DNA from 2 places in the Paenibacillus sp. NRS-1781 genome. Region 1 is predicted to be linked to the other one. Evidence: predicted binding sites of a transcription regulator. Region 1 holds the regulator's gene; the other holds the start of a gene.
What was found. Region 1 encodes LexA, which represses DNA repair genes until DNA is damaged. Its sites were predicted from a motif close to CGAACATATGTTCG; they were not measured.

Region 1 (4,474 bases):
ATCCTTCGGCTTTTGCTTTGCGAGCCAATTCATTGATGCGCTGTACCAAGCTGTCTATATCCAAATTCTGTCCCCTCCATATAAGCAAAGATATAATACACTTTGACATGTAGAAAAGAGCTTGTCAAGGTTCCCTCATTACGTCCTCTGACAAGCTCTAATCAATCGTGACAGATCAGAAATGCGGAAGCTTTAAAAGCTGGCCTGCCTGCACTCCCCGATCTTCCAGTCCGTTAATCCGAACAATTCCATCTATATATACCCTTGTATCCATTCGTTCCGGTTTATGATTGGAGGCAATCTGCCACAATGTATCCCCAGGTTGTACAATAAGTTTGGTTACCTCTTCATTAGAAACCGAAGGGGCCGCGAATACCGTCAGCACACCTGCATCCGCAATCCAGAAAACGGTAACCAGAATAAGAAGTTTGGACAGAAGACTATTAGAAATGGGCCGTACAAGCTGTGCCTCTCTCTCATTACGGACATTTTGCATCTTTTCTAAATTCATTGGAAAAATACTTTGATATGTGCTATATTTCATCATTGTCTACGTCCTCCAAACGTTTGTTCCTATGTTTTTCACAATATAACACGAACATCTGTTTTGTTCAATAGAAAAGAGAACAAAAGTTCGCGATTGTTTTTTAGGGATTATTTAGAACTTACGTTTGTACGAACGGAGGTTCTATGCTATAATTTTCCCAAACGTTACTAAATGGGGTTGATACGGTATGTCTAAGATTTCAAGCCGCCAGCAGGCCATTCTTGAATTTATCCGCAATGAAGTGCGTCTAAAGGGTTATCCCCCTTCTGTACGCGAAATAGGTGAGGCTGTTGGATTGGCCTCCAGTTCTACGGTTCACGGTCATTTGGATCGTCTGGAGAAAAAGGGACTGATTCGTCGTGATCCAACGAAACCGCGGGCCATCGAGTTACTCGGCCAAGACGAATCGGATAACAGCAACTTGATTAATTACTCAATTAGTCGTGTTCCGGTCGTCGGCAAAGTTACAGCTGGTCTGCCTATTACAGCAACAGAAAATATTGAAGATTACTTTCCTCTTCCCCAGCATTTTGTTGGTGAGGATAAAATATTCATGTTATCTGTTGTAGGAGAAAGCATGATTGAAGCTGGTATTGCCAACGGAGATTATGTCATCGTACGTCAACAGCAGACAGCCGATAATGGCGATATTGTCGTGGCCATGACAGACGAGGACGAGGCTACTGTTAAAACTTTTTACAAGGAAAAAGATCATATTCGACTTCAACCGGAAAATCCGGCCTTTGAACCGCTTCGTCTGACGCACGTCAGTATTTTGGGTAAGGTTGTAGGACTCTTCCGGGACTTCCACTAATTTTTCATTTTTCAGCCCCGTTATTCTTCCGCTACAACAAAACCGGCTGCCCATGGCAAGCCGGTTTTGTATTGATATTATGTACACAAAATGTTTCTCACAGCTATTCTTTTTCCTTTGATAGCCCATAGATAGACGGTTTATACCTACTAACTTCATTCTTTACTATTCTGCTTATGCTAATCTGCTGGAACTTTCTCCTACAATATAAAGTGGGAAAAGATAAGACAGGTAAGCATAAGTTTTTTTACATTCTGTATCTCCATACTTTATTAGTTTCTGAATATTAGAATCATAGGTGATAGCTTCTTTTTGCTTTTAATAGATTTATGCCGATACATGCTAGCGCTACTGGCATATGAATAAAGTAGACCTTAGCAAAGGAGATAAGCATATGATCAAAAATCGAGTCAAAACGTATAAGCATCGTATCGGCAAGAACAAATTTCTGGTCGTAAAAGTCTTTCAGGCCGCATCCGCCGAAACAAGAAGCGGTAACGCACTAGCCACCAATGCATTGAACATCAAAATTTCCAAACGTAACCGTAAGCATAAACACTTCTAAAATTCATCCGTACCTTCATTTCTTGTGAAGGGAGGTGATATCATGTGTAAAAGACATTTCAAACGTCACGTGAGAGGAAGAGGATTATCCATCCGTTCAAATCAGAGAGCTATTGCACGTGCTAGAGGTAACGCATTGGCTGTTAATCTGTTTAGTGTAAATGATAGACAACGCAGACGATAATGATTGTTTTTAAGCGAAAAGTGGGAAGGATTTCTTCCCTCTTTTTTGTGCCACATTCTAGTGTAAAACGGAAGTTGTACAATAATAAGTGGCACTTTAAATCCCAGCCCTGAGAAAATTCAATAAAAGCTTTTTTCATGTCTATTCTCCTCCTTGAACTATTGTGTCTTTATCTTTACTGTATGATCATTATCCTTTAGATTCTGAACAAAAATCAGGGTGCTGAATGTCTCTTATGATTCGAATAAGTCGAGTGTTTTGAAAAAAAGAGCCGCTATCTAGTAGCAACTCCAGTGAAGATTATGTTCGAATTTATGAAACCCATTTCCTCTATAACCTCGCCAAATCGGTGATAAGAGATCGGACACCTCTTCGACGTTTTTGTTATCTCACATTCAAAGTAAGCGTCTTTGAAAATGCCATTAACAATTTTCACCTTCTCCACATTCAGTGTATTACTTCTATCCACATTCAAGAAATGGAACCCATTATTATTTAGAAAGCTTTCCCAATGCTTTAGGGTGCCGATCATGTAATATGTTTTTTCGAATGTGTGAACTAGAATCTGATCCCTCTTACGTCCTTTAGATATAAAAAGAACCTTGTCCACTGGTATGTTTTCGCCCTTGTTCATACCTCGAGAATCATCAGCTGAGACGGTTAAGTTTAGCATTTCATATATCTCCCACTTTATTTCAACAGTTCTTCAGGTGGTTCGGGACTGTGAATCCAAGACAAACTCGCTGTACTCACTGATACAACTGCAAGTGAAGTAAGTAATATGGCAGCATTGTAGTACATGCCAATCTTAAATTTACTAAATTTAGGACTTTTCATTTTTCGCACCTCCTCTCTATTAATGTTAAGCTCTGAACAAAAAAACTAGCCGCTACCACCGGAAAAGCCAGCCACAAATTAAGTGTTATTATTGCAACTCCGCAAATTTTTAACAATGGGTAGTGCCGTTTAGATATACGAGTCTTCCCGTCTATTCTAGACGGAGCATAAACTAAGACAAGTATTATACTTAATATCGAAGTAATAACTATCCAATTATAGTTTAAATTCACAAAGGACAGGGCAGTAAGTAAAGCTGTAGAGACAACAATGCATACTATATTGCTCTTTAAATGTATTCCTCCTACAACTTGACGCAGTATAGAAAAAGATATCATTGCCAGTACAGTTTCCTGCACCTTCCCCGTAATAAATGAAATACCAATAGTTAACAAAATGATGGAAACTGTATTAATCACAACGGCTACTCCATGTTTTAAAACCGCAATAGAAGATGGATGATCCGGTACAACTGTTTTGATATGAGTTGCAATATCAAGAGCAATAGAATCAAGATTTTTTATAATAATCACGCTCCGTTTTTAGCGCATAGTACAGGAACATTCCAGATGCCAAACCTATAAATAAAATACTCAGAGGAAAATTATTGACGTAGAACATAAATGTACTAGCGCCTAGTACCCCAATTATTAAAATAACAACAAGTACATGTTCCCACCTAAAACGCAAGCTTTCATAATCTGCTGTAAAGCCTATTTTGAATTTAAATACTAACCATGATATAGCTAATACCCATGCACTGGTTACCGCTTGAGCTAACGATCCCTCTGGAGAGGTCTCCATGTCTGATGTCAATGTACCAAAGAGCATTACTATAATTATTGCTTGGAGCAGCGTATACAAAAACGTACCTGTAATGGATATAATAGCTGACCAAATAATAGGCATCCTTACAACAGTAGTTATCAATAATGTGAATAATATAATGTTTATACTCGGAGCAAAAAAAGACAACGACATTTCTTCTCTTAACACCAGACTTTGCAAATTCATGATCAGGCCGATAAACAATGCAGGCCAGATAAAATCTAAAGCTCGGATTCTGAAAATAGTAAGCATTAAAACAAACGCCGCAAATGTTTCAACATTAGAAAAAAGCAAGAACCGTATAGGCTCCCACATAACACATATCCCCTTCTCACCATTGTAACCAACACTATAATTCTATATTTGCTATAACAGTATAGAAATACAATTACCTGTTTATTTGGAATATTTTATGTATTATGCTGGGTAAATATTTTTCGCACGTTTCCTTACAATATGTTTATTGCTCTAAGAGCCATATTTCAAAAAAACTCATATTTCACGAGTTGGAAAATACCATCTTCCTCCCACTTTTCGTTGATAAGTCCCGGATCATGGAAAAATGTATCTAGAATTTCATTCCAATTCATACAGGTTCTCTTCTTTAATTATTTAGGATGATACAAACGATCAAAAAAATCATAAAATACAATCAGCCAAAAGAGACAGGACAACATAGTATTAATACACGATGTTCTTG
Region 2 (4,474 bases), on a different contig from region 1:
GGGAGAGTGTGTTGTGAATTTACCCAACAGAATTACAATAACGCGGATTTGCCTCATCCCGGTGATGATGCTGGCCTTGCTGGTGGATTTTGGTTTCTATCCGCCGCCGATTGAGATCGGAGCTTTCGAGCTGCCGTATAATCAGTTGATGGCGGCTATCATTTTCCTCGTAGCCGCCAGCACGGATGGTCTTGACGGATACTTGGCCCGTAAAAATAACATGGTCACCAACTTGGGGAAATTACTGGACCCTCTTGCGGATAAGCTTCTGGTAACTGCTATTTTGGTTTCTTTGGTGGAAATGGGCAAGATTGATTCGTGGATTGTTGTTGTCATTGTTAGCCGTGAGTTTGCGGTTACTGGTCTGCGTCAAATTGCTTTATTGGATGGCTCTGTGGTCGCTGCAAGCAACTGGGGCAAATTAAAGACCATTATCCAGATTGTTGCCATTGTAGCGTTGCTCATTAATAATTTTCCGTTTGTCTTTCTGGGTATTCCGTTTGATTTAATAACGATATGGGCGGCTGCGTTTATTACTATTTACTCGGGAATTGACTATTTTGTAAAGAACAGTCATTTACTCCGCTCCTCCAAGGTCTAATAGGATAAGTTTCATGGGAACAGCGATAGGGAGTTTGCTTATTGCTGTTTCTTTGCATAATTCCCACAACATTCGCTCTACAGGAGGCAGAAACGATGAAAGCTGAAATCATCGCAGTAGGAACTGAATTATTGCTCGGACAAATTGTGAACACAAATGCCCAATATTTGTCGCAAGAGTTGGCTACGATTGGGATTGATGTATATTTTCAGACGGTTGTTGGCGATAACATGGATCGACTTCAGGAAGCGGTGCGTCTGGCTCAGAAGCGTGCGGATATTATTTTGTTCTCGGGCGGTTTGGGACCGACTCAGGATGATTTGACGAAAGATGCAATCGCCGCTGTGCTGGGGCGTAAATTGCATATAGACCGTCTCGCTATGGATAAGCTGGAACAGTTTTTCCGTAATCGCGGGGTGGAAATGACCGAAAATAATCGGCGTCAGGCGCTTTCCATTGAAGGGGCTACCCCTCTTGAAAATGAGACAGGTCTGGCTGTTGGCGATGCGATTGCACAGGATGGTAAATATTATGTGGTTTTGCCTGGACCGCCGAAGGAACTCAAACCGATGTTTAAGAATCAGGCGAAACCTTGGTTGCTCCAGCAAGCACTGAGTGGTGAGGAACTGCCGATTTATTCGAAAATGCTAAAGTTTGCAGGAATCGGCGAGTCAGCTCTCGAAACCCGCTTATTGGATCTGATCAAATCACAGACAGACCCGACCATTGCTCCTTATGCCAAGGAGGGAGAGGTCACAATCCGTATATCCACCAAGGCGGCCAACGAGAGCGAGGCATTGGTCAAGCTAGGGGCTACAGAAGCAGAAATTCAGCGGCGCCTTTCGGAATACATGTATGCGAGCGAGGACGTCACGCTGGAGAAGGTTATTGTGGATTTGATGTCCAATCGCGGACTGACTGTCAGCGCGGCAGAAAGCTGCACAGGTGGAATGCTGATGGAGCACATCACTTCCGTTCCGGGCAGCTCAGTTATGTTTCAGGGCGGTATCGTGTGTTATTCCAATGAATTGAAGAAAAAGCTGCTCAACGTGCCTCATGATTATTTGGAGGGGGACAATGCGCCCGGCGCAGTAAGCGAGGAAGTAGCCCTTGTGCTTTCTGAACAGGCAAGATTGGTCATGAACACTGATTTCGGACTCTCGGTTACAGGTGTAGCTGGACCCGGATATTCTGAGCAGAAGCCGGTTGGTCTGGTTTATATCGGTATTGCTGAGCGTGATAAGGAGACTGAGGTATACGAGCTGAAGCTGAGTGGGAACCGTGAAACGATTCGTCTGCGGTCTGTTAAAGCAATCCTGTACAGATTATGGCGCAGACTGGTGGAAAATGAGAAGCTCTCTTAATGATCTGTATCCGACACGAGTTTTCATAGAGTTGTTTTAGGTAAACGATTAATGATATAATCATACTATCGGAAGAACCGTTGCAAAAGCCTTTTTGCCTGCGGTTCTTTTTTGATTTAAGAGACAGATGGAAGTATAGAAGAGAACTGCGTAAACAAAAAAACGAATGTATGTTCGAAAAAATGCTTGGCAAGCGTGTCAAAACAAGGTATTATTAAAGTACAAACAACGAAGGATGTGAGTTTATTGTCAGATCGTCGTGCTGCGCTGGATATGGCGCTCCGTCAAATAGAAAAGCAATTCGGTAAAGGTTCCATTATGAAGTTGGGTGAGTCCACCCACATGCAAGTGGAAACAATTCCCAGTGGTTCGATTGCTTTGGATATTGCGTTAGGAACGGGTGGCTTCCCGAGAGGCCGAATTATTGAAGTATATGGACCAGAATCATCTGGTAAAACAACAGTAGCTCTTCACGCTATAGCAGAGGTACAAAAAGCAGGCGGACAAGCCGCTTTTATCGACGCCGAGCATGCGCTTGATCCGTCGTATGCTAGCAAGTTGGGTGTCAATATTGATGAGTTGTTGCTATCGCAGCCAGATACAGGAGAGCAAGCACTTGAGATTGCCGAAGCGCTTGTACGTAGTGGAGCGGTAGACATTGTTGTTGTTGACTCTGTAGCGGCACTTGTGCCAAAAGCGGAGATTGAAGGTGAAATGGGAGATTCCCATGTTGGTCTTCAAGCCCGTTTAATGTCGCAGGCATTGCGTAAGCTGTCCGGTGCTATTAACAAGTCGAATACCATTGCTATCTTTATTAACCAATTACGTGAAAAAATAGGTGTTATGTTTGGTAACCCTGAGACGACACCAGGTGGACGAGCTCTGAAATTTTATTCTACAGTTCGTTTGGATGTTCGCCGCATTGAAAGCTTGAAAAGTGGTAATGACATTGTAGGTAACCGCACACGTATTAAAGTGGTGAAGAACAAAGTCGCACCTCCTTTCCGTCAGGCGGAAGTGGATATTATGTACGGTGAAGGTATCTCCAAGGAAGGCAGTTTGATCGACATTGGTACGGAGTATGACATTGTCGATAAGAGCGGAGCCTGGTATTCCTATGAAGGTGAACGACTAGGTCAGGGACGTGAAAATGCGAAGCAATTTTTGAAGGAAAATCCGAACATTGCTAGTACGATCGAACAAAAAATTCGGGTGGCCAGCAATTTGATTGCGACGGTAGCTCCGCCGACAGAAGAAGAATTGGCACAGCAAGCCAAGGAAGAACAGGAATTGCTGGAGCTCGAGTAAATCTTGGTGAATCCTGGTTTGTGAACTGGAGCCAGGGGTATGACACAGCCGTTTGAATAGCATGATTCTGATGCCCTGCACAGTTGTGCAGGGCATTTTTGCATCGAATGTGGCCTGCGGTGTCAGCTACATTTTACTTTAGCGTGGCGGGCGTTCTCAGCTTGCTTTCGTGTATATCAAAGTGGGGGAAACACATTGCAATTGGAAGCTGAAGGTGAACACACTTCGAAGGAAAATGAGCAGCAAGGAATTTCCCTTTTTCCTGATCATGAGGAATTGATGGTTACGAGGGTGGAACAGGGGCAGGGGAGGAAACGCGGAAGATACACGATTCATTTTGGCCTGTATTCATTGTCTGTACTGGAAGATGTAATGATCAAGTACAATATGTTCAAAGGGACGACTTTCGTCAAAAAGGAACTGGAAGAAATCGTTCTGGCGGACGAAAAGCAACAGGCATACGTGCACGCGCTTCGTTATTTGGGACGAAAGCCACGTACACGTAAGGAGATTGAGCAGCGTTTGACGCAAAAGGAAATGGGTCAAGCTGTTATTGATGAAGTATTGAACCGTTTGGAGCGGGAGCAACTTGTGGATGACGATCTGTACGCTCGTCAGTGGGCAAGGCAGCGCGTAACGAGCCAGCGGAAGGGGAAGATGTGGGTAAGACAGGAACTGCGTCAAAAGGGCATCTCTAAAGCCTCTATCGGGGAAGCTTTAGGTGAGGTCAGCGATCAAGAGGAATGGGAGAGCGCTTTGATAGTCGGACGCAAAAAATGGAATCAGGTGCGTGGAGATATAATGGAGAAGAAACGGAAAACGTACCCCTTTCTCATGAGACGCGGATATTCGGGGGAAATGACACGCCGCGTAGTCAATCATCTTACGATGGCCGAGCAAGACGGGGCTTCCGATGACGAGGAATTATCGCTGTGGGATGAATAGCTGTTAAACAGCCGGGCATCCATTAGCTGGAATAAGCGAATAGGATAAGCTGGTTATCACATGGAAAGCCACATGGTAATCTACTAAAGTTTGCATTCCCTTGACAATGCCATTTGTCAAATAATAAAATATATATGAAACGATGCTTGTGGAACACCCTTTTTCCTTCCAAAAAAGTGGAGTCCACGGGTACGTTCTCATCGCCAAATAACAAGTGATGCCGCTATGCCAAGCGGAATTGTACATGTGAAAGCAT

Region 2: a site for LexA is predicted at 2,129-2,142, ahead of recA (recombinase RecA). Genes of this name have one in related genera too.

Annotation. Positions count from the first base shown of each region.
Region 1 is NZ_JBITPI010000063.1:78,380-82,853, reverse strand. Features, by position in the region: gene ACIFO6_RS21640 (DUF896 domain-containing protein) at 1-64, opposite strand, end outside; gene ACIFO6_RS21635 (LysM peptidoglycan-binding domain-containing protein) at 176-544, opposite strand; gene lexA (transcriptional repressor LexA) at 735-1,361, shown strand; gene ACIFO6_RS21625 (hypothetical protein) at 1,756-1,926, shown strand; gene ACIFO6_RS21620 (hypothetical protein) at 2,078-2,248, opposite strand; gene ACIFO6_RS21615 (LytTR family transcriptional regulator DNA-binding domain-containing protein) at 2,384-2,743, opposite strand; gene ACIFO6_RS21610 (cyclic lactone autoinducer peptide) at 2,800-2,946, opposite strand; gene ACIFO6_RS21605 (accessory gene regulator ArgB-like protein) at 2,943-3,479, opposite strand; gene ACIFO6_RS21600 (hypothetical protein) at 3,457-4,089, opposite strand.
Region 2 is NZ_JBITPI010000082.1:849-5,322, forward strand. Features, by position in the region: gene pgsA (CDP-diacylglycerol--glycerol-3-phosphate 3-phosphatidyltransferase) at 14-601, shown strand; gene ACIFO6_RS23340 (competence/damage-inducible protein A) at 697-1,965, shown strand; gene recA (recombinase RecA) at 2,212-3,273, shown strand; gene ACIFO6_RS23350 (regulatory protein RecX) at 3,469-4,218, shown strand.